Regions from separate parts of the Kocuria sp. PD6 genome, predicted to be linked through region 3. Evidence: riboswitches for the same ligand, from Rfam matches in the RefSeq annotation. Region 3 holds a riboswitch; each other region holds the start of a gene.

Region 1 (7,221 bases), on a different contig from region 3:
GTCGTGGTGCAAACCGGGGGCGCGGTGGGATCGGGCAGTGAACCGCCGACGGGCGGGAACTTATAATCGACAGGGATTGTCGTGTTTCGAGCGCGCCGCACGGCGCAGACGGAGGATTTGTGGCTGACGCTGCCGGTTTCCACACGGGGGACCACGCAATGGCATCCGGACCCCGGGAAGTCGATTACCTGCGCTGGAACGACGCCGTGGCGCGGGCATTCTTCGGCCCCAGGAGGGCTGGGGAACTGGTCCACCTGGACCTGGACGAGAAGATGCTCGAACAGATCGGCTCGGAATTCGGCCTGGACGGCCCGGCCACGCTGCGTGCGCTCGCCGACTCCGTGACGCCGCTGCTCGTGACGGACGGCTCCCGCCGGTCCGTGTTCGACGCGTTCAACAAGCTCACCGAGGCGTGGTACCGGACGTCCCGGCGCCAGCTCGAGGACCTCACCAGGATCGGCCCGCCGCCCATCGTGGCGCTGTTGGCCCTGTTCGCCCTGGCCGGGCGGCACATGTCCGCGCTCGCGGCGCGCACGGGCAAGAAGTCCGTGTCCACGTTCTACCTGCCGCTCGCGGTGTTGCTGCAAGCGGGCCAGGACAACGTCAAGGCGCTCGAGACCTCGGTGCGCAAGGACTCCGAGACCTACTGGGACGCGCTGCGCTATTGGCTCGAGGCCTTCGACGGTCAACTCGGGTTGCCGTCCGCGTACGCCGTGAACCACCGTCCCGTGGGCCTCGCTCTGTCCCAGACCCTGTTCGGCCCGTCCGAGCTGCGGCAACTGCACCAGATGTTCGAGGACCTCGAACTGACCACGGCGCAGGGGATGAGCGCGGCGGAGCTCGGGATCTACATCGACTTCTGGCTCGACATCGCGGACACCGATGTGTCCAAGAGCCTGCGCAGCATCTGGACCAACCCCCTCACGCGCGATCCCGCGTTGCAGGTCGCGCTCGCCCAGTTGGACGCGTGGGAGTCCGCCCCGGACGACGCCGCCGCTGCCGCCGCCCGCGGCACGCGGCACCTGGGCTCGCGCAGCCCCGGGTTGTCTCTCACGGACGGCACGGACTACGTGGGCAACCCCATCTACGAACTCGGTTTCGTGGTGCCCAAGCGGCTGGTGCCCGGTCGTGAGGTGGATCTCGCGACCACGGTCGGCCCGCGCACCATGTTCCTGTCCTACATCGGGGACGCGTTCCTGGGGATCTCCGCGTACAACGCCCGCATGACGAGTGACACGCTGCTGTCCGGGCAGCTGCAGATCACCGCGGGGGAGCTCACCCTCACGCGTAATCCGCGGCCCGTGGTGGTCTTCGCCAAGGACGCGTACTCGGACACGTTCATCTCCGTGGACCACGTCCCCGCGGCGTGGCCGTGCCGGATCATGGTGCGCAATCAACCTGAATGGGTGGATCAGATCCGCGCGATCCTGGACGACTCGGCCTCTCCCGACTACCGCGTGGTGGGCCCGGGGGAGAACGGAGTCTGCGAGGGCTGGGTGCTGTTCGACGACGTCCAGGTGCTGCGTGCCGGTGACCCCGCGCTGACCGTCAACGACAACTTCTCGGCCCTGGTACCCCGCCTGGTCCCCGCAATCACCCTGTCCGGCGGGCTGCGGATCCCCGGGGACGTGGACCGGTTCTCGGCCCTGCGGCCCCCGCAGTTGACCGTCACGTCCGACAGCGACGACCCCCTGTCCGTGGAGTGCGAGTGGCGCAACCCGCACTCGTTCAAGCTCATGAGCACCAAGCTCACCGCACCCCGGGTACCACCGTTCCAGGTGAGCCTGGGCGGTACGGAACTGGCCCGCGAGGACGGCCACCTCAAGCCCAACGACTACACGCTGGTGCTGCGTTCCGGGCGCACCGTGAAGCAGCGCCTCGAGTTCCGCGTGCGGGACAGTTCCTACTACATCACTCAACGTTCCCTGGGCTACGACGGTGAGATGGTCCACGTCGCGGAGGAACCGTTGTGGCCCGTCACCGCGGTAACGCGGGACGAGATCCCGGATGAGTACGTCCAGGGCTCGTTCGACAACATGGACCCCCACGAGGCCGCCGTGGACGAGGTCCCCGTGCCCGAGGTCGCCGGGTGGGAGTCCGCCGAGGGGCAGATGTTCCCCGAGCGCAGCAACGAGCTGCCCGAGGCCCCGGACGTGTCCTGCATGGTCACGGGCAAGCACAAAGTGATCCTGCCCCCCATGGATCCCAAGGCCAAGGCGCCGTGGGTGTTCGGGCGCTGCAAGTTCTGCGGGCTCACCAAGCGCTACCCCGGCCGGCTCACCAAGCTCTCGGCGGTGGGTCAGACGGGTTCGGTCGAGGCACTGCAGTTCATCGGCCCGGACGAGGGCGAGTACCCGGGGTCCTGGGCGCCGTTCAAGGACATCCTCACGTTCTTGGGTGGCAGCAAGCGGTCGAGCCTGTCCATCGTGGCGCGCCAGCTCGAGGACTCCGAGCGCTTCGAGGAATGGTTCGTGGGTCACCTGCAGGCCCTCGGTTTCCTGGAGGTGATCCGGGACGAGAACTGGACGGTGCGCCGCTGGCAGGTGTGCTCCCCGGCCCTGACCCAGCTCGTGGACGGCTCCATCCTGCTCACGGGCGGGTGGAAGACCGACCAAGAGGACGCCGTGACGCAGGCGGTCGGGGCCCAGGGTGGTGAGGTCGTGGTGCTGTCCCCGGAGGACCACGCGACCACCATGCTCCAGGATGTGGACCTCGACGCGCTGAGCAAGCTGCTGCCCGAGGGGCTGTGCGACGTGGTCTACGACGCCGGGCCCGTCATGCTCGACACCCTGCCCCCGTTGTCCTCGGTCGTCGCCGGGCTGCCCCTGAAGGAGATGCAGTACAACGGGGTCGCGGAACGCTTCGTGCCCGCGGACGCCACGTGGGAGGCCACGGACGACCGCAACCAGGCGGGGCTGTACCGGATCAACCACCACCACAAGACGCGCTACGCCTACCGCACCGCGGAGGACGTGGTCTCGGGTCACGCCCGTCCCGTGTCCTCGGGGCTCGGCAAGCACCTCGCGGCGCGGGACACCGGCACGGCGTTGGTCAGCTACGATCCCGAGCTGCGGTTGCTCTCCGTGCCCATCGGTGCCGCCCTGCCGGGGCTCTACGCGCGCGCCACGGTGCTGTGCTCGGGGCTGCTGCCCACGCTCGTGGACGAGGACTTCTCCCTGAACTACGGGGACGTCTCCGAGGAGTTCGCGAGCGCCCTCGTGGCCAAGCTGCTGGGCTGACAGTGCCGCCCCGGGCGAACGGGGGGGGGGTGTACTCGTGGGGCCGCGCGGCTGCATTCGGCCGCTGCGCGGCCCTCCCCTAAAGTGAGGTGGCGTGCCATGACTAACGGCTGGTAGTAAGGCGCCTCAACCCCGGGTCGTCCGACGTCCGACCCGCATCCCCGACGTGACCACACACGATTCCTCGTCCATCCGTCACCCACGCCCGGGCTCGTCGCCCGTCGCGGATCCGCCAGCCCTGTCCGGGCCCCTCGCTCTGCGCCACCCCGGTTGCCCGTCAACTGGCGGGTCTTCGTGGCCGCGGCAACCCTGCTTGTCTCGCTGTCCGCCTGGGCCACGGAGGCACCCGAGCACGCCGACGCCGTGATCGGCGGCGTGGTCGCGTGGGTCGCCTCCCGGCTGGGGTGGTTCTACATCCTCACGGCCGCTCTCGTGATCGTGTTCGTGATCCTGGTCGCGGACAGCAGGCACGGCACGATCAAGATGGGCCCGGACCACGCGAAACCCCAGTTCAACCTGTTCACGGGGTGGGCCATGTACGCCCTGATGGGCATGGCATTCGGCTACTTCGCCTACCGCTTCGGCATGCCGCTGAGCATCCGCTCCGCTCTCTACCCCTGATCGGGTGCCGGATCCACGGTGCCGCCGGCGACGCCGTGGACACCGCGGCGCTGCTGGGGACCCTCTTGGGCGTGGACAAGGGCACCCGGCGGCTTTCCGAGCTGAGCATCATCCTGGCGATCGGGCTCATGCTGTACGTGCTCATCACCGGGCGCACGGCGTTCCTGCTGGATGCGATCGTCAAGGGCGTGAGCGGATTGCGCGTGGCAGACGCCTCGGTGATGTCCGAGCTCGTGACGGTGAACCCGAAGATCACGGTCTTCATGATCGGTGAACGCGCCGCCGAGCTGATCGCCCAGGACCGGGACGCGACCGCCCGGTGAGCACGGCCGTCAAGAACCGAGCAGGCTGAGAACATGGGTGTGGCCCGGGTCCGTCCGGACCCGGGCCACACCCGATCGTGGAGTTCGCGGTCGCGGGGACCGTGCTCGCGAGGACTACGCGGGCAAGGGCTCCAGCTTGTAGAAGGACACCCCGCCGGTCACCCGGGACGCCCCGGGGACCAGGAGTCTGCTGTACTTGGCGCACCACTGGCCGCGCCCCCGTGTGTGCTGTGCGGCGAGTGCGACCTCACGGGCGTCGTCCGCGAAGTACTCGTGCTCGTGACCGTCCGATCCCGTGATGGACACCACGTGCCGGGCGGGGTCCGCCTGAACGGTGACGTCCACCCATTGTTCGCGGGTGTCGGGGTGGGATTTCTGGGTTGTCGTGTTCATGATGTCGGGCCTCTGAATTTTCCGGTCGCTTGCCGGAACCACACGTGTGGCCCCGGCCGCTTCGTCATCCAATCCACCCCTGAACCGAGGGTTGGCGTACGCCGAGTTGGAGCTCTGGGCGCGCGGTGACGTCCTTGTCGTTGCGCGGGCGCATCTCGTGAAGCTGCTTCGAGCCTATCCGTGGATTCCGGGGACCAGCCAGGCGCGGACCGAGAATGTCATCAAAACTTAATCAAGCTTCTGTTGAGTAACATCTGGCACCCGGCGGCGGTTCTCATGGGGTGCGCAGGCCGCTGCGGCGCGTGCCGCGCATCCGGGAGGTGACCGTGCGAGCGCGCTCGTAGTGGCCCAGCAACTGCTCGCACACGGCACCCCACGTGCGCTCCTGCACGCACTGGTGGGCGGTGCGCGCGAAGGCGAGGCGTTTGGCGTCGTCGCCCGCGAGGTCCCGAACGCGCTCGCGCAACCCGGCCAGGTCACCCGGGGCGTAGAGCCACCCGTTACGCGAGGAGTCCACGAGGTCCAGGGGGCCGCCGCGGCCCACGGCCACCACTGGAACCCCGGAGGCCATGGCTTCCTGGATGGTCTGGCAGAACGTCTCGTGCTCACCGGGGTGCACGAACACGTCCAGCGACGCCATGGCCGTGGCGAGTTCGGTGCCCGTGAGGAAGCCCTCGAAGTGCGCGTTGGGCAATACCGAGCGCAGCGACTCCTTCCCGGGGCCGGAACCGATGATCACGAGCCGGGTGTCCGGCAGAGCGTCGATCGCGGCGAGGTCCGCGACCTGCTTCTCGGGGGCCAACCGCCCCACGTATCCCACGAGTCGCTTGCCGCCGCCCACGCGCTCGCGCCACGCGTGATCGCGCAGCGCGGGACGGAACCGGCTCGTGTCCACTCCGCGGCGCCACATGTGCACCCGCTGGACGCCGTGCTCGTGGAGCTGGCTGATCGACGCCGTCGAGGGAGCGAGCGTGAGGGTCGAGCTGTTGTGCATCGCACGCACGTGGGACCACATGGCGGTCTCCAGCACGGACGCCCCGTAGCGTGCGGCGTAACCGGGCACGTCCGTCTGGTACACGGCCACGCACGGCAGACCCAAACCCTTGGCGGCCTGGATGGCCTGCCACCCGAGCACGAACGGGGACGCCACGTGCACCACGTCCGGCGCGAAACGGGCCAGGATGCGCTGCATGCGACTCACGGTGCAGCTCGCCACGCGGACCTCGGGATAGCCCGCGAGCGGCAGGGACGGGATGCGTTCAATCCGCACGCCGTCCACGTGGTCCACAGAGCCCAGGAACAGGGTCTTCTCATAGGAGGGGGCGATCACCATGGCCTCGTGCCCGTGATCCCGCAGGTGTTCCAGGACGCGGATCACCGAATGCGTGACACCGTTGACGTGGGGGAGGAACTGTTCGGCCACCAATGCGATTCTCACGGTTCCCACTGTGGGCCCCGCGCCTCACGGGGGAGTCACCCGGGGGTGGCCCGCAGATGAAGTCCGCGCTAACTTCGCTGCCCGTGGTGCGCGGGTGAACGTGAAAAGATGTCCGGTGATGAAACTTCCCTCACTGCCCGGCGTGGTCTCGGGCGTACGCGACCGCTTCACGTCGCACGGTTCGTCCCCCGCGCGCGCCGCCGACGTGCCCCGCCCCGAACCGGACGACTCCCCGGGACTGCCCATGCCGCTCGCGCTGCAGGGCGTGATCGAGCTGCTCGCGGTGGCCGTGGTGGGCCTGTTGCTGGGCACCGTGCTCCTGGGCGCGGTATGGGCTGCGGGGGGCTTCGCGACCCTGGGCGCGGGCGGGAGCCTGCAGCTCGCCGGACAGGTCTGGTTGCTCGCGCACTGCGTGCCCCTCACGATCCAAGCCATCCAGGGCCTGTCGCTGGACGGTGGCGGGACGGTCACGCTCGTGCCTCTAGGGCTCACGCTGATCCCGTTCGGCCTCGCGGTGATCGCGGGCCGCCGGATCGCCCGGGCGTGCTGGCGCGGTCAGTTCCTGATCCCGTTCTTCGCCGGGATGCTCGCGTACGCGCTCTTCGGGGCCCTCGTGGGCTGGTTCAGCCGCACCGAACAAGTCTCGGTGGACCTCGTGGCGGCCGCCCTGTTGCCCCTGGTCCCGGCCGGGTTGGGCACCCTCGTGGGCGGGTGGAGCGCTTCGCGCTCGCTCGCCGCGGTGCTCGGGGCCGACGTCGCGTCCTGGTTGCAGCGCACGAGCCAGCACTCACGCTGGGCCGGTTCCTACGTGTGGGCTGTGATCCGCGCCGGTTTCCTCGCCGCGGTCACCGCTGTGGCGGCCGGTGCCCTGTTGTTCGTGGTGGCGCTCGCGTGGAACTGGGACCGCGTGATCACGGTCTACCAGGACCTCGGTACCGGCGCTGCGGGGGACACCGCCCTGACGGCACTGCAGTTCGGGTACCTGCCCAACATGGTCGTGTGGGCGCTCACGTGGGCCACCGGTGCCGGCTTCTCGCTGGGCACCGGGACCCTGGTGTCGCCGTTCCAGAACACGCTGGGACCGCTGCCGCAGTTCCCGGCGTTCGCCGCGCTGCCCACCGGTGACCCGTGGCTGTACGCCCCTGCGGTCCTGGGGTTGCCCGTGCTCGCGGGTCTGCTCGCGGGGTGGTGGTTCTGCCGCGAGGGT
Region 2 (7,221 bases), on a different contig from region 3:
GGGTACCACGTTGGTTCCCGCCCAGCACGCGCCCACGAGCTCGCCGGAGGAGTCCACCACACCGATCACGGGCGGCTGCCGCCGACCGCGGGCGGCCCGGATCCGGGCCACGTGCGCCGCGACGAACACCCCGGACACCGCGTGCCGCGCCAGCAGGCGGTCCAGTGCCGACTGGTTCACGGCGGCGGGTGAGAGCACCCGCGGGGCGCGGCGCAGGATCACCCGGCGGTCACAACCGGCGCACCCTCGACCGGCTGGCCGTTCTCGTCCAATTCCATGCTCTCGGCCATCTCATTGGCCTGGGCGAGCAGGGTCTCCACGATCTGGTCCTCGGGAACGGTCTTGATGACCTCACCGCGCACGAAGATCTGGCCCTTACCGTTGCCCGAGGCCACGCCCAGGTCCGCTTCGCGGGCTTCCCCCGGGCCGTTGACGACGCAGCCCATCACGGCCACGCGCAGCGGCACGGTCAGGTGGGCCAGGCCCTCGTTGACCTCCTCGGCGAGCTTGTAGACGTCCACCTGCGCGCGCCCGCACGAGGGGCACGAGACGATCTCGAGCTTGCGCGGGCGCAGCCCAAGCGACTGCAGGATCTGATTGCCCACCTTGACCTCTTCGACCGGAGGCGCGGACAGGGACACGCGGATGGTGTCCCCGATGCCCTGACCGAGCAGGATGCCGAAGGCGGTCGCGGACTTGACGGTGCCCTGCAGTGCCGGGCCGGCCTCCGTGACACCCAGGTGCAGCGGCCAGTCCCCGCGCTCGGCGAGCAACTGGTAGGCGCGCACCATGGTCACGGGGTCGTTGTGCTTGACGGAGATCTTGAAGTCGTGGAAGTCGTGCTCCTCGAACAGCGAGGCTTCCCACACGGCGGACTCCACGAGCGCCTCCGGGGTGGCCTTGCCGTACTTCTGCAGCAGGCGCTTGTCCAGGGAGCCCGCGTTCACGCCGATCCGGATGGACACGCCCGCGGCCTCCGCCGCACGGGAGATGCCCTCGATCTGGTCGTCGAACTTGCGGATGTTGCCCGGGTTCACGCGCACACCGGCGCACCCGGCGTCGATCGCGGCGTAGACGTACTTGGGCTGGAAGTGGATGTCCGCGATCACCGGGATCGGGGACTTCATGGCGATGATGGGCAGGGCGTCGGCGTCGTCCTGGGACGGGCACGCCACGCGCACGATGTCGCAACCGGCGGCGTTGAGCTCGGCGATCTGCTGCAGCGTGGCGTTGATGTCCGTGGTGGGGGTCGTGGTCATCGACTGGACGCTGATCGGGTGCTCCGACCCCACACCCACCGAACCCACCTGGATCTGGCGGGTCTTGCGCCGGGGCGAGAGCACCGGCTGGGGCGCGGCGGGCATACCGAGATTGACCGAGGTCACGAATTGCCTCCCAAGGAAGTGGCGTCCGGGGCCCGTGACGCGCGCCCCGCGATGTTGCACTGTCCATTGTGCCCCACTCCTCCCACGTGCTACAGCCGCACGTGATGCGCCGAACACGACGCCGCCCCCGGAATGTTCCGGGGGCGGCGTCGCCATGGTATGGGGCGCGTGAGCGTCAGCGGCGCATGATCCTGCGCGCGAGCCAGTTGCCGAAGAACTGCACGAGCTGGACCAGGATGATGATCACGATCACTGCGGCCCACGTGACCTGGTCGTTGAAGCGTTGGTAGCCCAGGCGCAACGCGAAGTCACCCAGACCGCCGGCACCGATCGCACCGGCCATCGCGGACATGTCCGTGATGCCGATGACCAGGAACGTGTACCCCAGCACGAGCGGGCCGAGCGCCTCCGGCAGGATCACCGTGGTGATGATCTTCCAGCGCGAGACCCCCATGGACCGCGCGGCCTCGATCACCCCGGGATCCACCGTCATGAGGTTCTGCTCCACGATGCGGGCCACCGCGAACGTAGCGCCGATGGTCATGGTGAAGATCGCGGCGTTGGGGCCCAGGCGCGTGCCCACGACCGATTCCGTGACCTGACCCAGGGCGGCCAGCAGGATGATGAACGGGATGGGACGCACGAAGTTCACCAGGAGGTTCAGCGCGGTGAACAGTGGACCGTTCTCCAGGATGCTGCCCCGCCGGGTCACGTAGAGCCCCATGCCCACGGCCAGGCCGATGAGCCCGGCCAGCACGAGGGTCACGGAGACCATATACAGCGTCTGCCCGGTTGCGTCCAGCAACTGCGGGCCCAGAGCAGACCACTCCATCACTCACTCACCTCCCGCACCGTGGTGACGGCGCGCAGACTCTCGACGGCGCGGTCCACGGACTCGTCCGAACCGGTCAGGGACAGCGTGAGCGTTCCGAAGGACTGTGACTGCAGGATGGAGATCCCCCCGAAGGCGATGTTGAAGCTGACACCGTCACGGGCGGCGTCCGAGAGCACGTCCCCGATCTGGTTCTGGTCGGTGACGTCCACCAGCACGAGCCGCCCGGGGTGTTCCCGGCGCAGCTTCTCGATCTCGTCCGCGCGCGGCACGGTGCGCGTGACCGAGGAGACGAACTTGCGCGTGGTCTGCGCCCGCGGGTGGGCGAAGACCTCCGCGGTGGTCCCGGTCTCCACCACACGACCGCTGTCCATCACGGCCACGCGGTCCGCGGTGGCCCGCACCACGTCCATCTCGTGGGTGATCAACACGATGGTGATCCCCAGCTCACGGTTGACGCGCTTGAGCAGACCCAGTACCTCCTGGGTGGTCTCCGGGTCCAACGCCGAGGTGGACTCGTCCGCGAGCAGCAGTTCGGGATTGCTCGCGAGCGCGCGGGCGATCCCCACGCGCTGCTTCTGACCACCCGAGAGCTGCTCGGGGTAGTTCCCGGCGCGCTCGGTCAAGCCCACGAACTCCAACAGTTCCGCGACCCGCGCCTTGCGTTCCTCGGGCTTCCACCCGGCACGCTTGAGCGGGTACTCGATGTTGCCCGCCACGGTGCGTGACGTGAACAGGTTGAACTGCTGGAAGATCATCCCGATCTTGCGGCGGATGGGCGCCAGCTGGGACTCGCTGCGCCCGTCCACACGGCTACCGGCGACCTCGAGCGTCCCGGACGAGATCGGTTCCAGGCCGTTGATCAGCCGCACGAGGGTGGACTTGCCCGCCCCCGAGTAGCCGATCACCGCGAAGATCTCACCGCGGCGGATGTCCAGGTCCACGGAGTCCACCGCGGTCACGGTGTGCGGGCGGCGTTTGGACCCCGTGACGAAGACCTTGCTCACGTCCCGGAAACTGACCAGGGTGTCCGCCGTGGCGGACGGGCTCACTTGGTCTGCTCCTTGAGGTCCTGCGAGTAGCGGGCCAGCAAGTCCTTGAGCTCCTGCTGATCCACCTTGGTGGGCACTGCGGTGCCCTTGGTCTCGGTCTTCTCCGCGTCCTGGACCTTGTCGTCGTAGTAGAAGCTCGCGACCTTCTTCAGGGTCTCGTTGTCCGCGTTCGCCTCGGTCGCGGCGAAGAGGTTGTCGTACACCTTGGCACTGTCCGCGGTGGGATCGTCCTGAGCCAGCGCGGACTTGGGATCGATGTTCGCGCGGTCCAGGAAGTCGTTGTTGACCACGGAGGCGGCCACGGAGTCCATGGACAGCACGGTCTGCTCGGCGGAGACCGGGCGGACCGTGACCTTGGACTTGGCGGTGTCGATGTCCTGCTCGGTGGGGGCGATCGTGTCCTTGGTGAACTCCACGAGACCCTGCTGGTGCAAGAGGTTCAAGGCGCGGGACAGGTTGATCGAGTCGTTCGGCACGGCGATCTCGTCACCCTGCTTGAAGTCGCCCACGGATTTCACGCTCTTGGAGTACAGCCCCAGCGGGAAGATGGACGTGGAGCCCACGGGAGTGATGGTGTCCCCGGAGTTGTTGTTGTAATCGGCGAGGTACGCGATGTGCTGGAACCAGTTCATGTCGATGTCACCGCTCTTCAGAGCGGGGTTCGGCTGGCTGTAGTCACTGAAGTCCACGTACTCGACCGTGATGTCGTTGTCCGCGGCGACCTGCTTCAACGCGTCTTGCACGGGGGTCGAGCCCACGATCCCGACGGTGATCTTGCCGTCCGCGGCCGGGTCCGAGTTGTCGGAGCCGCCGCCGCACGCGGTGAGGGTGAGGCCCAGGGTGGTGGCCAACACGACGGGAATCAAACGCTTGGTTCGCATGATCATGCCTTTCCAGGGTTCTGTGACGGGGACTCGCGGGGCGAACAGTCCCCCCTGGATGAGGGCTCACGGGACGGGCACGTGCTGATTTCCGGGGAACCGCACTTGCCGTGATCTGTTGCAACCGCGACCGGATGGTCATCTGGGGCACCCCGCTACGGGAGAGGGTTGCCGTCCGGCCAGCCAGAGCTACGCGCCGGATCTCGTCATCCACCCGGAATTCTAGCACGGCCCTGCCATGGGCCGACGACCGCAGGAAGGGCCCTATGCCATCCCGGCGATACGTTCGTCCGCGCGGGCCCGGGCCCACTCCTCCGCCCCCAGGACGTCCTCGAGGGTGGGCCGCGTGACGCCGTCGTGATCCTCCAGCACACGCTCGACCATGTCCACGATCTGCGTGAAGCCGAGCGCCCCGCGGTGGAACGCGTGCACGGCCTGCTCGTTGGCGGCGTTGAACACCGCGGGCCACGTCCCGCCGCGCGAACCCGCGTGCTTCATGAGCTCCACGGCGGGGAACGCCTGCGAATCGAGCGGTTCGAACGTCCACTGTGCGGCCCGGGTCCAGTCGCACCCCGCGGCGGCGCCGGTCACGCGGTGGGGCCAGCCGATTCCGAGCGCGATGGGCAGGCGCATGTCCGGCGGGGACGCCTGCGCCAGGGTGGATCCGTCCACGAACTCCACCATGGAGTGCACGACCGATTGCGGATGCACGGTGACGTCGATCCGGTCCAGGGGGACGTCGAACAGTAGGCTCGCCTCGAGCACCTCCAGTGCCTTGTTGACCATGGTCGCGGAGTTCGTGGTGACCATGACCCCCATGTCCCACGTGGGGTGCTGCAGGGCCTGTTCGGGTGTCACCCGCGTGAGCTGCTCGCGCGTCATGCCGCGGAACGGTCCGCCGGACGCCGTGAGCACGAGCCGGCGCACCTCGGAGGCCGTCCCGGAGCGCAGGGCCTGGGCGATCGCCGAGTGTTCGGAGTCCACGGGGATCAGCGCGTCCTGGAGGCCCGTGTCCACCGCGGCGCGCAACACGAGCGGACCGCCCGCGATCAGGGACTCCTTGTTCGCGAGCGCCACCCGCCGACCCGCTCCCAGCGCCGCCAGGGTGGGTGCGAGCCCGATGCTCCCGGTGATCCCGTTCAGCACGAGGTCCGAATCCTCCCACTGCGCGATCCGGGTTGCAGCGTCCGGCCCATACAGGACCTCGGGTGCCGCCGATGACGCCGCGCGTGACCGGTCCGCGATCAGCTCACGCAACCGGGCGGCGTCGTCCGCCGTACCGCTCGTGCCCACCGCACGGACACCGAACGTCACGGCCTGCTGAGCGAGCAGCTCGAGGTGACCCGCGCCCGCGGCGAGCGCCACGACCTCGAAGGGCTCGTGGGTGGCATCCCAGACGGGCCGGCGCAGCCCCGCGGCCTCGGACACGACGTCGAGCGCCTGCGTCCCGATGGATCCCGTGGACCCCAGGATCACGAGGCGCCGGGGGGCCTGCCGGGTGGCGGAGTCGAGATCGGGGGTCATGCCGGTGGAGGAAGTCATGACCCCAGTATCGCGTGAGCGCCGCACCCCGCACGCACGACACCGAGCACACGACTCCGGACGCACGACACGGGAGATACGACAAGGGCGCCACCCGGAGGTGACGCCCTTGTGTGGAAGGCCCGTTCAGGACCCGCAGATGATTCAGCGACGGCGGCCGACGACGGCGCCGTAGATGAGCAGCACGATGATCGCGCCGATCACGGACGTGATGATCGTGCCGATGCTGAAGCTGTTGATCCCGTCGCTCAGGCCGGGGATGAAGCTACCCAGCCAGCCGCCCAGGAAGGCCCCCACGATGCCGAGGATGATGGTGACGATGATCCCGCCACCCTGCTTGCCCGGAAGGATCAGCTTGGCGAGCGCGCCGGCGATCAGACCGAGGATGATCCAGCTAATGATGCCCATTTCTCCACCTCTGGTTCTCGTTGTGCGCGTTTGCGGTGTTCCGCAACCGCATGTGGTCAGCGAACTGGTTCACAGTGTAGTACCAGACACCAACGCTACACGGGCCGCCGCGTCCGGATGAAACCGGACACGGCGGCCGTGTCAAGGGGCGGTGAACCAGGTCAGTGCGAGACGGCCTTCTCCGCTCCCACTCCCGTGAGGGAACGCACTTCCATCTCGGACTGCTTGCGCGGGTCCTCCGGCCGGCGCTCGCTGAGCGAGCCCAGGAAACCGAGCAGGAAGGACGCCGGGATCGAGATGATGCCGGGGTTGGACAGCGGGTAGAACGCGAAGTCCGCGCCGGGGATCATGGAGGTCTCCGATCCGGACATCACCGGGGAGAAGATAATGAGCACCACGGAGATGATCAGCCCGCCGTACATGGACAATACCGCGCCGCGCGTGGTGAAGCGCTTCCAGTAGAGTGAGTAGAGGATGGTGGGCAGATTGGCGGAGGCCGCCACCGCGAAGGCGAGGGCCACGAGGAACGCCACGTTTTGACCCTGCGCGCCAATGCCGCCGGCGACCGAGATCAGGCCGATGACCACCACGGTGGTCTTGGCCACCCGCAGTTCCTGACGCGGGTCCGAGGTGCCCTTCTTGATCACGGACGTGTAGATGTCGTGTGCGAAGGACGCGGAGGCCGTAATGGCCAGACCGGCGACCACGGCGAGGATCGTGGCGAACGCGACCGCCGCAATCAGACCCATGAGGATGGACCCGCCGAGTTCGTACGCGAGCAACGGAGCCGCCGAGTTCACACCACCAGGCGCGCCCTTGATCCGGTCCGCACCGATCAGCGCGGCCGCACCGAACCCGAGCACCAGGGTGAAGAGGTAGAACAAGCCGATCAGAGTGATCGCCCAAACCACGGACTTGCGGGCCTCCTTGGCGGTGGGCACCGTATAGAAGCGCATGAGCACGTGCGGCAGGCCGGCGGCGCCCAGGACGAGGGCCAGACCCAGCGAGATGAAGTCCAGCTTGGAGATCTCGCTCACGCCGTACTTCAGTCCGGGATCAAGCATCGCGGGGTTGTTGTTCGTCTCCACGGCCGCGCCGAGCATGGTCGAGAAATTGAACCC
Region 3 (7,221 bases):
GCGGTCAACGGCAGCCGCCGCCCGACTTCGGTCACACGGCGTGGCTCCGGGTGCCGCCGCTATAGGCTCACCGGCGTTGATCTCCTGCCCGAGTAGCGCCACAGCGCCCGACCGCGCCGTCGCCGGTGTTCGCAACCGCCGGGACCGGGTGTCATGAGGCAGGGCAACGTCATGGCCTGGTTCTTCCTGGCCGGGGCCGTCCTCCCGGAGGTCACCGCGACGCTCAGCATCAAGGCGGCCCTGGGACAACCCGCCCTGTACGCCGTGGTGGTGCTGGGGTACACCGGGGCCTTCATGTGTCTCACGCTGGTACTGCGCCGCGGGATGCCCCTGGGGGTCACCTACGGGATCTGGGCCGCCGCCGGTGTCCTGCTCGTGGAGCTCGAAGCGAGTCACTGACCCGCAACCTGGCCGCCCGCACCGGCCGCTCTCCATTCCGGCGAAGGCCTCCCGCGAGCGCCCCGTCGTGCCCCCCCTACGCCCGCCGCGCCGTCGACGACGCCGCTGATGCGCCCCGGTCTCAGGCGCGGGGTTCCGGTCTCAGGCGCGGGGTTCCGGAGCCGACTTTTGCGCGGCCCGCCGAGCGGCACGGTTGGCCGGCCCCACGGCGGACACCAGCACCGCGACCTGCAGCAGTACACCCACCAGCCCGGCGACGATGCCCCATTCGGGCCGCCCCAGAACGAGCAACACGATCGCCGCCACCACGGCACACACGGCCACGGGAACGGACCACCGCACCCTCGGAAGGGCCGCGGCGTGACCCGCGGACCACGCGGCGTCGGTCGCGCGCGTGTGCCGGGTCCGGAGGCCCACGGCCCCGTTGCGATCGAGCGAGCCGACGGCCGCTGCCCTGACGATCACCACGGTCACGACGCACACCAGGACCGTGCTGAACGACAGCATGATCACTCCGAGCAGGTCCTCGTCCACGGTTCCCTCCGGGTCACGGGCATTTCCCCCACCCTATGAAACAACCCATCCATCTCGTGCTCGATCAGGTCACCGTGCCGCCAACAGGTGGCACTCGGGGAAGCGATGTTCTGCGTCCGGGCGACTGACGGTACGCCAGGCCTCCGTGAACCCGGCATGCTTCATATGATCGGCCATCACGTCCGGATGCCAGCGCCACGCCGGAGCCACGGCGTGATCGAACGAGACCACGGCACGCTCTCCGTCGAGTGCTTGGAACGCCACCATGACCACCCCTCCGGGTGCCATCACGTCCGCCCAGGAGTCCAGGATGCCGGGGAGCCGCGCGGGTGGCACGTGGATCAGACTGAACCGCGCAAGAACGGCGGCCACTCGGCGGTCAGGCCCCGCTGCACCACCCCACGACGTGGGATTCGCATCGCCGGCTTCGAAGGCGACCTCCGGGTACGATGTGCGCGCGATACCCAGCATGGATTCGGACGGGTCCACCCCCACCACGTGCAGACCCCGCTCGGACAGTGCGGCCGTGACGTGGCCCGTGCCGCACCCCACATCCATCGCGGGGCCGGGCGCCCCTGCCGCGATGACGTGATCCGCGAAGGCCTCCACCGCGCGCCGTTCGAGCGCCGTGCGGAAGGGAGCGGGAAAAGCCTTCTCGTAGTCGTTCGCCAAGTGGTCGTAACCGGGTTGCACGCGTTCCACTCTCACACGGGGGTCCCGCCCTGGCAACGGGCGAGGAAGCCGACGACGCCGCCCTGCCGGACCTGCGGGACCGGGCGCGAGCGGCGTCGTCGTTGGAGGGAGGTGTCAGCCCACCAGCTCGCGGGACGGCGTGTCCGCGACGGAGGGCTCGCCCACGAACGCGCCGCGGTACTTCGCGGCGGGGTGGGTGTCCTTGACCCGCGGCTGGCCCTCGCCGTAGAGGGACTCGCGCAGGGTGGTGCCCTCGTACTCGGTACGGTAGCGCCCGCGCTTTTGCAACTCGGGGACCACGTACTCGACGAAGTCCTCGAAGGAACCGGGGCTCACGTGGTAGGCCAGGTTGATGCCGTCCAGGCCGCCCTCGTCCACCCAGGTCTCGAGCTGATCCGCGACGGTCTGCGCGGAACCCACGAGCACGGCACCCATCCCGCCCAGGGCGCAGTGCTTGGCGATCTCCTCGCGCGTCCACTGCTTGTCCTTGGATTGCAGCGTGAACGGGGTCAAGAAGGACTGGATGGAGTCGGTCTTGATGTAGTTCAGGGCCTCGTCCTCGTCGAACTGGGACAGGTCCACGCCGGACCACCCACCGATGATCGCCTGGGAGGCCTCCAGGTCCACGTATTGCAGGTAATCGCGGTACTTCTCCTGGGCCTGCTCGTCCGTGTCCGCGACGACCACGGAGAGCATCGCGTAGATCTTGACGTCGTCACGGCTGCGGCCCTCGGCCCGAGCCCGGTCGCGGATCTTGTCAGTCACGAAACGCGTGAGGTCCGGGCGCAACCCGCCGATGAACACGGCTTCCGCGTGCTTACCCGCGAACGCCTGCCCGCGCGAGGAGGCGCCGGCCTGGAAGATCAGCGGCGTGCGCTGCGGGGACGGTGCCGTGAGCCCCGCCCCGGGAACGGTGAAGTGCTCCCCGCTGTGCCGGATGGGGTGGACCTTGGTGGGATCCGCGTAGACGCCCGTCTCACGGTCCTGCACCACGGCGTCGTCCTCCCACGAGCCCTCCCAGAGCTTGTAGCACACGTCCAGGAACTCCTCCGCGATCTCGTAGCGCATATCGTGCTCAATCTGGCGCGGCAGACCCTGGTTCTCGGCGGCGGAGGGCAGGTAGGAGGTCACCACGTTGAAGCCCACACGGCCCTTGGTGAGGTGGTCCAGCGTGGCGTACTTGCGGGCCAGGGTGTAGGGCTGCTCGTAGGTCACCGCGCTCGTCACGCCGAAACCCAGGTGCTCGGTCACGGCGGCCATGGCCGAGACCTGCATGAACGGGTCGTTGACCGGGACCTGGGCCCCGTCACGCACGGCCGGAGCCGCGGAGTTCTTGTAGATGTCGTAGATGCCCACCACGTCCGCAAGGAACAGGGCGTCGAACTTGCCCCGCTCCAGCAGCTTGGCCAGCTCCGTCCAGTACTCGATGGTGTTGTACTCGGTGGCCCGGGACCGCGGGTGGCGCCACAACCCGAAGCTCTGGTGATCCACGCAGGTCATGTCGAACGCGTTGACGGAAATCCGTTTGCTCATCTCGGTCAGCCCCTCAGCAGGAACACGACCCGCGCCCCGTGCACCACCTACGGCGGCCTACCTTGCGGGTCCAGCGCGCTTGTGTGGCGCCGTACTTGCCGCATGCGGTGTGTCATGCGGCCCGATCCTCACCTGGGGCACCCCGCTACGGGAGAGGGTTGCCGTCCGACAAGCCAGGGCTAAACGTCGGCACTCGTGATCGTTGTGGCATCGATCCTAACGGGGATCCCCGGTCCTCGGAAACACCTGGGGTTACGGCACGTCACGACGGCGCCCCGGCGCGTCACACGATTTGCACCCGCGGGCTCCCGGCCCGTTCAATGGTGGGGTTCCCATCCGGAGCGGCTGAGAGACCTGGCTCGTTGACGTCGCAGCAACCAGCCCCACGCGGGCAAGGTGCTAATGCCAGGAACGATGGAGTTGATGAATTGAGCCATATCCTCACGCGCCCGGAATCTGCCGTCGACGCCGCGGCGGTCACCTTCGACCGGGTCGGCAAGTCCTTCCCCGCACACCACGGAGCGCATGTCCACGAGGTCCTGAGGGACGTGACCTTCACGGTGCGTCCGGGCGAGATCGTCTCCGTCCTGGGCCCCTCGGGGTGCGGCAAGTCCACCCTGCTACGCGCCGTGGCCGGGCTCGGCACGGCGAGCGAGGGCGAAGTCCGGATCGACGACTCGGTGGTGCGCGAGATCGACCCGCGCTGCGCCGTCGGCTTCCAGGAACCGCGGTTGCTGCCGTGGCGCAGCGTGGCGCGCAACGTGGCACTGGGTCTGCCCCACGGGACTCCCGCCCAGGAGGGGAAGCGGCGGGTGGCGCAGCTGTTGGAGCTCGTCGGCCTGTCCCACCACGCGAATCACCGTCCCTCGGAGATATCCGGGGGCATGGCACAGCGCGCATCCCTCGCCCGGGCCCTGGCACGGAACCCGCGGGTCCTGCTGTTGGACGAGCCCTTCGGGGCCCTGGACGCCCTGACCCGGATCAGGATGCAGGATCTGCTGCTGGACGTGCACCGCGCCGATCCCACGACCGTGCTCATGGTCACCCACGACGTCGAGGAAGCCCTGGTGCTCTCCGATCACGTGGTGGTGCTCGCGCGGGAAACGGCCACGGGCCCCGCGACCATCGCCGAGATCATCTCCCCCGAGCTGGCCCGCCCGCGCTCCCGCGAGGACAGTGAGATCACCGCACTGCGCGCCCACCTGTTGGCCCTACTCGGCGTGGAGCGCTGAGCGCATGGCGCAGTTGTCCCGACGCCGCGCACTGCAGGCACTCGGCCTGTCCGCGCTGGCGCTGCCCCTGAGCGGATGCGTCATGGAGGGCGAAGGTCCGGGCCGCGGTGTGGCCGGCGGTTCCGCGCACGAGATCTACCTGGACTACGCGACCTACAACCCGCTGTCCCTGATCATCAAGGCCAAGGGCTGGCTCGAGAAGGTCGCCGGCGCCCACGGCCAGACCGTGACGTGGGTGTACTCGGCCGGTTCCAACAAGGCCAACGAGTCGCTACGCGCCGGGGTCGTGGACGTGGGCTCCACGGCAGGTTCCGCCGCACTGCTCGCGCGTGCCAACCGCTCGCCGATCAGGACGATCGACCTGTTCTCACAGCCCGAGTGGTCCGCGCTCGTGCGCACCCCGGACTCCCCCGTGCGCACCGTGGCGGACCTCGCGGGCACGTCCGTGGCCGCGACGAAGGGCACGGATCCGTACTTCTTCCTCCTGCAGTCCCTCGGCGCGGCGGGCATGAGCGCACAGGACGTCACCGTGGTGAACCTGCAGCACGCGGACGGGCGCACCGCGCTGGACACCGGTCAGGTGGCCGCATGGTCCGGACTGGACCCCGTGATGGCCGCCGCGGAGAAGGCGGGGGACGTGCTGTTCCACCGGCAGTTGGAGTTCAACACGTACGGGTTCCTCAACGCGAGGGAGGTGTTCCTGCAGCTGAATCCCACGGGTGCGCAGGACGTGGTGAACACGTACGCCTACGCGCGGCAGTGGGCGCTGCAGCACCCGGAGGAGGGGATCGCGATCCTCGCGGAAGGCGCGAGCATCGATCGCGACACCGCCCGGCGGGTCTGGCAGCGCACCCACCTGGACATCGACCCCGTTCCGGGCCCCGAACAGCTCGCGGTGCTCGAGCGGGTCGGGCCCATCCTGGTGGAATCCGGGGACGTCTCCTCGCAGCAGGACGTGGACGAGGCGCTCGCGAACATCGTGGAGCAGCACTACGCACAACACGCCGATGCGGCCGCCGTGGCCCAGGTGATCGAAGGGAAGCAGTCCTCATGAGCACTCACGACACCTCCTCCGCCGCACCGCGGTCCTCGGACGGCGCGTCCTCCGAAGCAGCTGGCGTCACTGCGGTGGCCACACTGTCCGACGACAACGGACGCCACGAGGCGGGCGCGGTGGCACCCGGCGACGTCGCACCCCCATCAGACACCCCTGCCGCGGCGGATTCCCGCACGCGTCCCAGCGCGCTGCGCAATCCTTGGGCCCTGGGGCTGATCGGGATCGTCCTGCCCGTGCTGCTGGTGCTCGCGTGGCACACCCTCTCCACGAACGGGACCTTCTCCCCCGTGCAGTTGCCGCGCCCGTCCGCGGTGCTCGCCGCGGGATGGGAGCTGCTGCGCAGCGGTGACCTGTGGTTGCACGTGGGGATCTCCACGCAGCGCGTGATCGTGGGCTTCCTGATCGGCAGTGGGCTCGGGCTGTTGCTCGGCGCGTTGCTGGGGCTCTCCCCGTGGGCGCGGGCCATCGGCTCGCCCACGATCGGCGCGCTGCGCGCCGTGCCGTCCCTGGCATGGGTGCCGTTGCTGTTGCTGTGGATCGGGATCGGGGAGAACTCCAAGGTGACCCTGGTGGCGATCGGCGCCTTCTTCCCGGTGTACACCACGGTGTCCGCCGCGCTGCGCCACGTGGACCAGCACCTGATCGAAGCCGCACGGTCCTTCGGGCTGCGCGGGGTCAAGCTCTTCACCACCGTGCAGTTGCCCGCGGTGCTGCCCTCCGTGATCTCCGGGCTGCGCCTGGCCCTGGCCCAGGCGTGGTTGTTCCTGGTGGCCGCGGAACTATTGGGCTCCTCCATGGGCCTGGGATTCCTGCTCACCGATTCGCAGAACAACGGCCGCACGGACCGGTTGCTGCTCGCGATCGTGTTGCTGGCCGTGCTGGGCAAGCTCACGGACGCCCTGCTCGGCATCTTCGAGCGGTGGACGCAGCAGCGCTGGAGCGTGGCCGGAACCAGGTGACAACCCGCCCGGTTCCCGCCGGCGCCCGCCGTTCCACCGCGGCCCGGTCGTTCGACCGGGGGCCCGGCCGTTACAGACACCGACCGTTCGGATCGACATCACAGGAGGACTCGTGACCGGTACGCACTCGTACTCAGACCCCGCTCACCCCACACCGAACCCGGCGTTGATCTCCGACGACGCCCGGGTGCAGTTCTGGGTCGAGCAGGCCGGGCGGCTGGACTGGGCGCAGCCGTGGCACACGGCTCACCGGTTCGAGAAGCCGCAGCGCACGGGTGAGGACCACGACGGCAACCCCACTTACACCGTGCCCGAGATCGCGTGGTTCGAAGGCGGGAAACTCAACGTCTCGTACAACTGCGTGGACCGCCATGTGGCAGCCGGGCGTGGTCAGCACGTGGCCCTGTACTTCGAGGGTGAACCCGGGGACCGCCTGGTCTATACCTACGCGGACCTGCAGCGTGAGGTGTCCAGGGCCGCCAACGCCCTGCTCGAACTGGGCGTGGAGAAGGGCGACCGCGTGGTCATCTACCTCCCGGTCATCCCGGAGACCGTGATCATCACGCTCGCGTGCGCGCGCATCGGGGCGATCCACTCGCTCGTGTTCGGCGGGTTCTCCGCAGAAGCCCTCAAGTTCCGGGTCGAGGACACCGGAGCCAAGGTCCTGGTGACCACGGACGGGCAGAACCGGCGCGGCGCCGTCGTCCCCGTGAAGACCAATGCGGACGAGGCCTGCAGCGGTGAGAACAGCATCGAGCACGTGATCGTGGTGCGCCGCACGTCCCGGCCCGGGCGCACCGATCTGCCGCGCGGC
Region 4 (7,221 bases), on a different contig from region 3:
GGTAGCTCTCCACCTGGTACCGACCGCGGTCCGCAACGTGGGTCGCATGCGGGTCCTCGCGGGGCTGGGGTTCGCGCCCGAAGCGCGTCTCGAGCTCGTGCGCACTGCGGTACGTGATGTGCGCGATCCGCCGCGCGAGCCCCAGACCGGCCTCCGGGTACTCGCCCGCGTAGTAGTCCCCGCCCCGGAAGTTCGGGTCCTGGCGGATCGCGAGCGCCTGGGCCTGGCCCCACGCGAGCTGCTCGGCACCCACCCGGGCGTTAGCCGCGATCACGGCGCACGCGGCCACCCGGTACGGGTGGGTCACGGCCCACTCGAGGGCCCGCGCCCCGCCCATGGACCCGCCGATCACGAGCCGCCACCGGGAGATCCCGAGCGCCCGCGCGAGCAGCGCCTCCGCGGCCACCGAGTCCCGCACCGTCACGCGCGGGAAGCGCGAGCCCCACGGGGTGCCGTCCGGTGCGGGACTCGAGGGCCCCGTGCTGCCGTAGCACCCGCCCAGGATGTTGGCGCACACCACGAAATAGCGGTCCGTGTCGATCGCGGCGCCCGGGCCCACGAGCCCGTCCCACCAACCGTCCGCAACGGCGGCCGCGCCCTCGGGAGCGCTCGCGGCGTCCACGTGTCCCGCGCCACCGCGCGCCGCGTGCGTGTCACCCGTGAGCGCGTGCTCGATCAGCACCGCGTTGGAACCGTCCGCCGCGAGCTCGCCCCACGTCTCGTACGCGAGGTGCACGTGCGGCAGCCGGAACCCGGACTCGAGCACGAGCTCACCGAGCTCGGCCCTCCGTACGACGCCGTCGCAGCGCGTGCGCGGCCCGTTGCCCACGACCGTCATGGTCAGTTCCCCGTGTCCTCCGGCGACGACGCCGCGTCGCCGACAGCACCGCCGCCCGCGGCCACCGCGGCGAATCCGGCCTCGAGGTCCGCGAGGATGTCGTCGATGCCCTCGAGTCCCACGGACAGTCGCACGAAGCCCGGCTCGACGCCCGCGGCGAGCTGCTCCTCGTCCTTGAGCTGGGCGTGCGTCGTGGAGGCGGGGTGGATCACGAGCGAGCGCACGTCACCGATGTTCGCCACGTTGGAGTGCAGGCTCAGGGCGTCCACGAACGCGACACCGGCGTCCCGGCCGCCGTCGAGCACGAAGCCGAGCACCGACCCGGCGCCGTTGGGCGCGTACTTCAGGGCGCGGTCGTGCCAGCGCGAGGACTCGAGACCTGCGTAGGACACCGAGCGCACCTCGGGGCGGGCCTCGAGCCACTCGGCGACCTTCTGCGCGTTGGCCACGTGACGTTCCATGCGCAACGACAGCGTCTCGATGCCCTGCTCGATCAAGAACGCGTTGAACGGAGAGATCGAGGTCCCCAGATCGCGCAGCAACTGCACGCGCGCCTTGAGGACGTATGAGAGGTTGACGCCGAAGGCACCGTCCGCACCGAGATCGCGGGCGTAGACGAGTCCGTTGTACGTCTCGTCCGGTTGGTTGAAACCGGGGAAGCGCTCGGGGTCCCGCGAGTAGTCGAACGCTCCGGTGTCCACGATGAACCCGCCGATCGCCGTGCCGTGGCCGCCCAGGAACTTGGTGGCCGAGTGCAGCACGATGTCCGCGCCCCACTCGATGGGCCGCACCAGGTAGGGCGTGGCGATCGTGTTGTCCACGATGAGCGGGACACCCGCCTCGTGGGCGATCCCGGCGATCGTCTCGATGTCGAACACGTCGTTGCGGGGGTTCGGGATGGATTCACCGAAGAACGCCACGGTGTTCTCGCGCACCGCGTCCCGCCACTGCGCGGGATTGTCCGGGTCCGAGACGAACGTGGTCTCCACGCCCATGCGCGGCAGCGTGTGCTTGAGCAGGTTGTACGACCCGCCGTACAGGGACGGGCTGGCCACCACGTGGGTCCCGGCGCCGCCCAGGTTGAGGATCGCGAGCGTGGCCGCGGCCTGCCCGGAGGAGACCATCAGGGCCCCCACGCCGCCCTCGAGGGACGCGACCCGGTTCTCCACGACCTCCGTGGTGGGGTTGGTCAGGCGCGAGTAGATGGGCCCCATCTCCTCGAGCGCGAACCGGGCCGCCGCCGTGCGGGCGTCCGGGAACACGAAGGACGTGGTCTGGTGGATCGGCAGGGCGCGCGACCCGGTCACAGGGTCGGGGTTCTGGCCCGCGTGGATCTGTCGGGTTTCGAACGACCAGCCCTGGGGATTGTCGGGGGTGGGAGCGGTGCTCATGGCCGTACTCCTTCTCGGAAGGATCAGGGGTCCGGTGGCGATCCGCACGGTGCCCGTGCTGTGACCGGGCACCAATGACCCGCGCTTGCCGCATGACGTCGGTCGACGCCACGGCCAGGTCCTCACCCAGGGCACCCCACCGCGGATGGGAGGGTTGCCGGTCAGCTAGCTGGGGCTTCGCGCTGACTCTCGTGACCTATTACCTCATTGTCCGAACCCGGCGGGGCGGGAGTCAAGCCGGGGACGCTGCGAGCGGGCTCGGGGTCAGTGGCCGCTCGTTCCTGCTGTTCCATCTCCCGGGTGTGCAGTTCCCGGTCCTTCGTCTCACGTGGATGGAAGTAGAACAGACCCGTGAGCACCGCGATCACGAACACCGCGAGCATCACGAAGAACAACGGCCTCACGCCGGTCAGGTAGATGACGGGGATGGCCAGCGCCGTGACCAACCCGCCCCCGAAGAACGGTTCGAACACCAGCTGCTTGTCACCGAACGCCTCGAACACCGGGTCTTGGCCTCCGGGTCCACCACGCGCATGAGGATCAGCCCGGTGGCGGTCACACCCATGGACGGGTGGAAGTCACCGATACCGCGCCCGAACCAATAGCGACCGATGATGCGGGGTGCCAACCACAGGAAAATGGCCACGTTGAACGCGATGCCGACCACCGCCAGGATGGTGAACGCCGCCAACCACGGCCGCGATGGACATGTGCCGGGAGAACGGTTCCACGGAGGACGGGCGGCTGGTCATGGTGCCGGCGGGGTAGTACTCGTCGCTGCGGAACAGGCTCTGGACCCAACCCACCTTGACGCGCACGAACTTCCCCAGGAACAGGGCGACTCGGAGGATCAGGAGTGTGAAACCGACGGCATTTGCGGACACGGGAACCACCTCGTAGTGATCGGGATCGATATCGGTCTCAGGTCATATAGCGAGGGTTCGGTCGGAGACTCCCCGGCTGATGCTGCGAACTCCAGCCTCTGAGACGCGCGTCTCGTTGACCTGGACCCACACAGTCCCCGCCCGAATCAGCCGTCCCGATGCCAGGTCTCGGGAGGTGCGGAGAGCCAGCCCTGCCCACCGGAGCGGGCGGCGCAGGTCACACACTCGCCGGGCTCGCGCTCGATTTGGTGGCCCGTGTGGCCGGTGTCACCATGGCGTCATGAACTTGGATCACGTTTCCTTCGCGGCTCAGCCCGACGGCCTCGAGGCCACCACCGAACGCATCGCGAACCGGTTGGGGATCGAACCGGTCAAGGGCGGTGTGCACCCCCGTTTCGGCACCCGGAACATGATCCTGCCGCTCACCGACCACCAGTACGTGGAGGTCGTCACGGTGCTCGAGCACCCCGCCGCGGAGAAGGCGCCGTTCGGTCAGGCCGTCCGTGCCCGTTCCGACGCCGGCGGCGGCTGGCTCGGCTGGGTCGTAGAGGTCCCCGACCTCGCGCCCTTCGAGGCCAAGCTGGGCCGCCCCTCCGTGCCCGGTGGCCGGTTGTTCCCCGACGGTCGGCAGCTCGAATGGCATCAGATCGGCGTGAAGGGTTTGATCTCCGACCCGCAGTTGCCGTTCATGGTGCACTTCGATTCCGAGGACGAGATGCACCCGTCCCAGGCGCGGATCACGGACGTCCGGTTGAGCGGGATGGAGATCGCCGGCTCCCCCGACCGCGTCACGGAGTGGCTCGGCGGTCCCGTGGAGGACGTCCTGGGCTCGCTGGACGTCACCTGGTGCGCCCCCAACGGCACCCCCGGGGTCATGGCCGTCTCGTTCGACACCCCGGACGGCACCGTCACCATTTGATCTGGTTCCCTTCGGTGCGGCCGACGACGCCGCTCCGCCCGGTCTCCGGCATCAGCCCGCGAGCAGTTGCGGGGCCAGGAAGCCCACGGTGTCCAGGAGGGCGTGGGCGATCAGCAGCGGCATGAGTCGACCGCCGCGGCGGTAGAGCCACACGAACACGAGTCCCATGACCAGGTTCCCGAGCGTGGGTCCGAACCCCTGGTACAGGTGATAGCTGGCCCGCACCACCGCGGAGGCCACCGCCACGAGCCACCACGACCATCCGAGGGATCGCAAGCGCTCGCACAGGAACGCCACCACGATCATCTCTTCCACGATCGAGTGGCGCAGCGCGGAGAGCACGAGCAAAGAAACCGCCCACCAGGTCTGCTCCATGGTGGATGTGGTGATCTGCGCGGTGATCCCCAGGGACCGGCCCACCTGATAGAGCACCAGGGTGCCGCCGCCCATCACCGCGAACAGGCCCATTCCCCACAGCGTGTCCCACGCGGGTCTGCGCCCATCCACCCCGATCCTGCACAGCACGCCGGGGATCCCCCGCGCCACCCCGGCCATGAGGTACAGGGCCAGCAGCACGGGGACGAGCGCGAAGCCGATGCCCGTGAGCTGACGCAACGCGTCGATCAGGGGGACGCTGCTCAGGGGCCGGTTGAGCGTCGTCGTGGTGTCGGCCAGCGAGGACCGCATGAGCACCTCGGCCAGATCCAGCACGGCGTAAACCGCGGACGCCCCGAGGGACACGCCGAGCACCAGGACGATCTGAAGCCACGTGTCGGTGCGCGACATAGCGCACTGCGAAGGGGTGGGAGTCTGCACGGGACCATTGTGGCCGTTCGCGAGCGGGACCACGTCTGCGCGTCCCCACCCGCCCCTAGACTGTGGGCATGACTTCCGAGCAGCCGTGCTATCCCGTGGCCCCGAGCCGCCCGGTGGAACGCACGTTCCACAGGCACACCTTCGCCGATCCCTACGAGTGGCTCCGGGACAAGGACTCCCCCGAGGTGCGCTCGCACCTGGCCGCCGAGAACGCCTACGCGGAGGCCACGACCGAGGATCTGGCGCCCCTGCGCGAGCGGATCTACGGGGAGATCAAGGACCGCACGCTCGAGACGGACCTGTCCGTGCCGTCGCGTCGCGGGGACTGGTGGTACTTCACGCGCACGGTCGAGGGCGGCGCCCACCAGATCTTCTGCCGCGTCCCGGTCACCGACCCCGCGCAGTGGACACCGCCCACCGTGGAACCGGGCACCGCACTGGACGGCGAACAGACCCTCCTGGACGCTAACGCCGCATCCCAGGAGCACGACTTCTACGCGCTGGGCGCCTTCAGCGTGTCGGAGGACGGCTCCAGGTTGGCCTGGTCCGAGGACACCGCAGGTGACGAACGGTTCACGATCCAGGTCAAGGATCTCGCCACGGGACAACTGCTCGCGGACCGGATCGGGCAGACCTCGTACGGCGCGTTCCTCACACCGGACGCCTCCCAGCTGATCTACATCGTCGTGGACGAGTCCTGGCGGCCGTGGCGCGTGTACCGGCACGTCATCGGCCGGGATGCCTCCTCCGACGAGCTGCTGTTCCAGGAGGACGACCCCGGTCTGTGGCTCGGGGCCGAGCTCTCCGCGGACAAGCGGTGGCTCATGCTGTCCTCGTCCTGCTCCGAGTACAGCGAGTACCGGATCCTGCCGTTGACCGAGCTGACCGGCTCCCCCACGGATGAGCCGGTCGCCGATGCGTCCGACGACGCCGCTGGGCCGGCTTCCCTGCCCTGGCGCGTCATGATCTCACGCGAGGACCGGGTGCTCTACGAGGTGGAACCCCTCACGGTGGCCGGCCAGGACTACGTGCTCCTGACCCACGACGCGCACGCCCCCAACGGCCGGGTGAGCCTCATGCCGCTCGGGCACGCGGGCCGTGCCCTCGCGGACCTCGAGCTCACGGACGTCATCCCGGCGTCGGAGGACGTGCGGATCGAGTCCTGTGTTCCCACCGCCACCCACCTGGTCGTGGCCCTGCGCGCGGACACCACGCCCCGGGTCCGCCTGATCCCGCGCCGCGCGGTGGACGAGATCGTTGCGGGCCCACGCGAGGCCGTGCCCTCGACATCGGACACGGGCTCAGGCCGCCTTGCGGACTCGGACGACGCCGCGGCGTCGAGCGCGGCGGCCGGTGCGGCGTCGCCGTCGCGGCTGGACGGGGCCGAGGCCGCGTTCGACGAGGAGCTCTACACGAGTGGCGTGCTCTCCGCGGAGTACGAGAACCCCGTGGTGCGGGTGTCCTACACGTCCTTCGTGACGCCGCCGCGCGTCTACGACATCCCCACGGCCGAACCCGGCGAGTCCGGGACGAACGAGTACGGCGTGGGCGAGCCCGTCCTGCGGCGCGAGGCCACCGTGCTGGGCGGGTACCGCAGCCAGGACTACACCGTGGAACGGGACTGGGCCGTGACCGAGGACGGGACCCGGATCCCCGTGAGCATCGTGCGCCGCGCGGACCTGGACCCCACCCGCCCCGCACCCGTGCTCCTGTACGCCTACGGGTCCTACGAGATCAGCACGGACCCCGGCTTCTCCGTGTCCCGGTTGTCGCTGCTGGACCGGGGCGTGATCTGGGCGGTCGCGCACGTGCGCGGCGGTGGCGAACTCGGCCGCGGGTGGTACGAGAACGGTAAGAAGGACACCAAGACCAATACGTTCACCGACTACGTGGCCGTCACCCGCCACCTCGCCACCCGCCCGGACGTGGACGCCCAGCGGATCGCCGTGATGGGTGGCTCGGCCGGCGGCCTGCTCGTGGGAGCCGTGCTCAACCTCGCGCCCGAGCTGTACTGTGCGGCGCTCGCGGCGGTCCCGTTCGTGGACCCGCTGACGTCCATGCTCATGCCCGAGCTGCCGCTCACCGCCCTCGAGTGGGAGGAGTGGGGCAACCCCGTGGACTCGGCCGAGGTCTACGAATACATGCGTTCGTACTCCCCCTACGAGAACCTCCGGGACGCGGACTACCCGCCCGTCCTGGCGGTCACGAGCCTCAACGACACCCGCGTGCTGTACGTGGAACCGGCCAAGTGGGTCGCCGCCCTGCGCACTCGTGCCCGGCACCCGGAGACCGTGGTGCTGCGCTGTGAGATGGCGGGCGGCCACGGTGGCGCGTCCGGACGCTACTCGCAGTGGAGGGACACCGCCTGGGAGT

Evidence for each region. A riboswitch is a leader RNA that binds a small molecule or an ion and turns the genes downstream of it on or off. The one in region 3 is predicted to bind S-adenosylmethionine.
Region 1: another riboswitch for S-adenosylmethionine. It lies ahead of Q9R22_RS01275 (hypothetical protein); the one in region 3 lies ahead of Q9R22_RS05850 (ABC transporter ATP-binding protein).
Region 2: another riboswitch for S-adenosylmethionine. It lies ahead of Q9R22_RS00300 (MetQ/NlpA family ABC transporter substrate-binding protein); the one in region 3 lies ahead of Q9R22_RS05850 (ABC transporter ATP-binding protein).
Region 4: another riboswitch for S-adenosylmethionine. It lies ahead of Q9R22_RS00525 (bifunctional o-acetylhomoserine/o-acetylserine sulfhydrylase); the one in region 3 lies ahead of Q9R22_RS05850 (ABC transporter ATP-binding protein).

Annotation. Positions count from the first base shown of each region.
Region 1 is NZ_JAUZUS010000001.1:267,769-274,989, reverse strand. It holds gene Q9R22_RS01295 (hypothetical protein) at 159-3,239, shown strand; gene Q9R22_RS01290 (BCCT family transporter) at 3,510-3,860, shown strand; partial or broken gene Q9R22_RS01285 (hypothetical protein) at 3,767-3,994, shown strand; partial or broken gene Q9R22_RS01280 (GMC oxidoreductase) at 4,040-4,183, shown strand; gene Q9R22_RS01275 (hypothetical protein) at 4,298-4,576, opposite strand; SAM riboswitch class IV at 4,597-4,739, opposite strand; gene Q9R22_RS01270 (glycosyltransferase family 1 protein) at 4,851-6,014, opposite strand; gene Q9R22_RS01265 (DUF6350 family protein) at 6,133-7,221, shown strand, end outside.
Region 2 is NZ_JAUZUS010000001.1:56,169-63,389, forward strand. It holds gene Q9R22_RS00280 (DUF4081 domain-containing GNAT family N-acetyltransferase) at 1-222, opposite strand, end outside; gene ispG (flavodoxin-dependent (E)-4-hydroxy-3-methylbut-2-enyl-diphosphate synthase) at 219-1,385, opposite strand; gene Q9R22_RS00290 (methionine ABC transporter permease) at 1,561-2,217, opposite strand; gene Q9R22_RS00295 (methionine ABC transporter ATP-binding protein) at 2,217-3,269, opposite strand; gene Q9R22_RS00300 (MetQ/NlpA family ABC transporter substrate-binding protein) at 3,266-4,150, opposite strand; SAM riboswitch class IV at 4,247-4,361, opposite strand; gene dxr (1-deoxy-D-xylulose-5-phosphate reductoisomerase) at 4,415-5,674, opposite strand; gene Q9R22_RS00310 (GlsB/YeaQ/YmgE family stress response membrane protein) at 5,837-6,100, opposite strand; gene Q9R22_RS00315 (cation acetate symporter) at 6,262-7,221, opposite strand, start outside.
Region 3 is NZ_JAUZUS010000005.1:38,184-45,404, reverse strand. It holds gene Q9R22_RS05870 (SMR family transporter) at 154-399, shown strand; gene Q9R22_RS05865 (SdpI family protein) at 541-933, opposite strand; gene Q9R22_RS05860 (trans-aconitate 2-methyltransferase) at 1,003-1,641, opposite strand; gene Q9R22_RS05855 (LLM class flavin-dependent oxidoreductase) at 1,741-3,168, opposite strand; SAM riboswitch class IV at 3,246-3,360, opposite strand; SAM riboswitch class I at 3,489-3,580, shown strand; gene Q9R22_RS05850 (ABC transporter ATP-binding protein) at 3,588-4,391, shown strand; gene Q9R22_RS05845 (aliphatic sulfonate ABC transporter substrate-binding protein) at 4,396-5,445, shown strand; gene Q9R22_RS05840 (ABC transporter permease) at 5,442-6,407, shown strand; gene Q9R22_RS05835 (AMP-binding protein) at 6,520-7,221, shown strand, end outside.
Region 4 is NZ_JAUZUS010000001.1:104,107-111,327, forward strand. It holds gene Q9R22_RS00520 (homoserine O-acetyltransferase) at 1-838, opposite strand, end outside; gene Q9R22_RS00525 (bifunctional o-acetylhomoserine/o-acetylserine sulfhydrylase) at 841-2,229, opposite strand; SAM riboswitch class IV at 2,306-2,426, opposite strand; gene Q9R22_RS00530 (hypothetical protein) at 2,391-2,732, opposite strand; gene Q9R22_RS00535 (hypothetical protein) at 2,808-3,113, opposite strand; gene Q9R22_RS00540 (VOC family protein) at 3,394-4,032, shown strand; gene Q9R22_RS00545 (CPBP family intramembrane glutamic endopeptidase) at 4,084-4,848, opposite strand; gene Q9R22_RS00550 (S9 family peptidase) at 4,917-7,221, shown strand, end outside.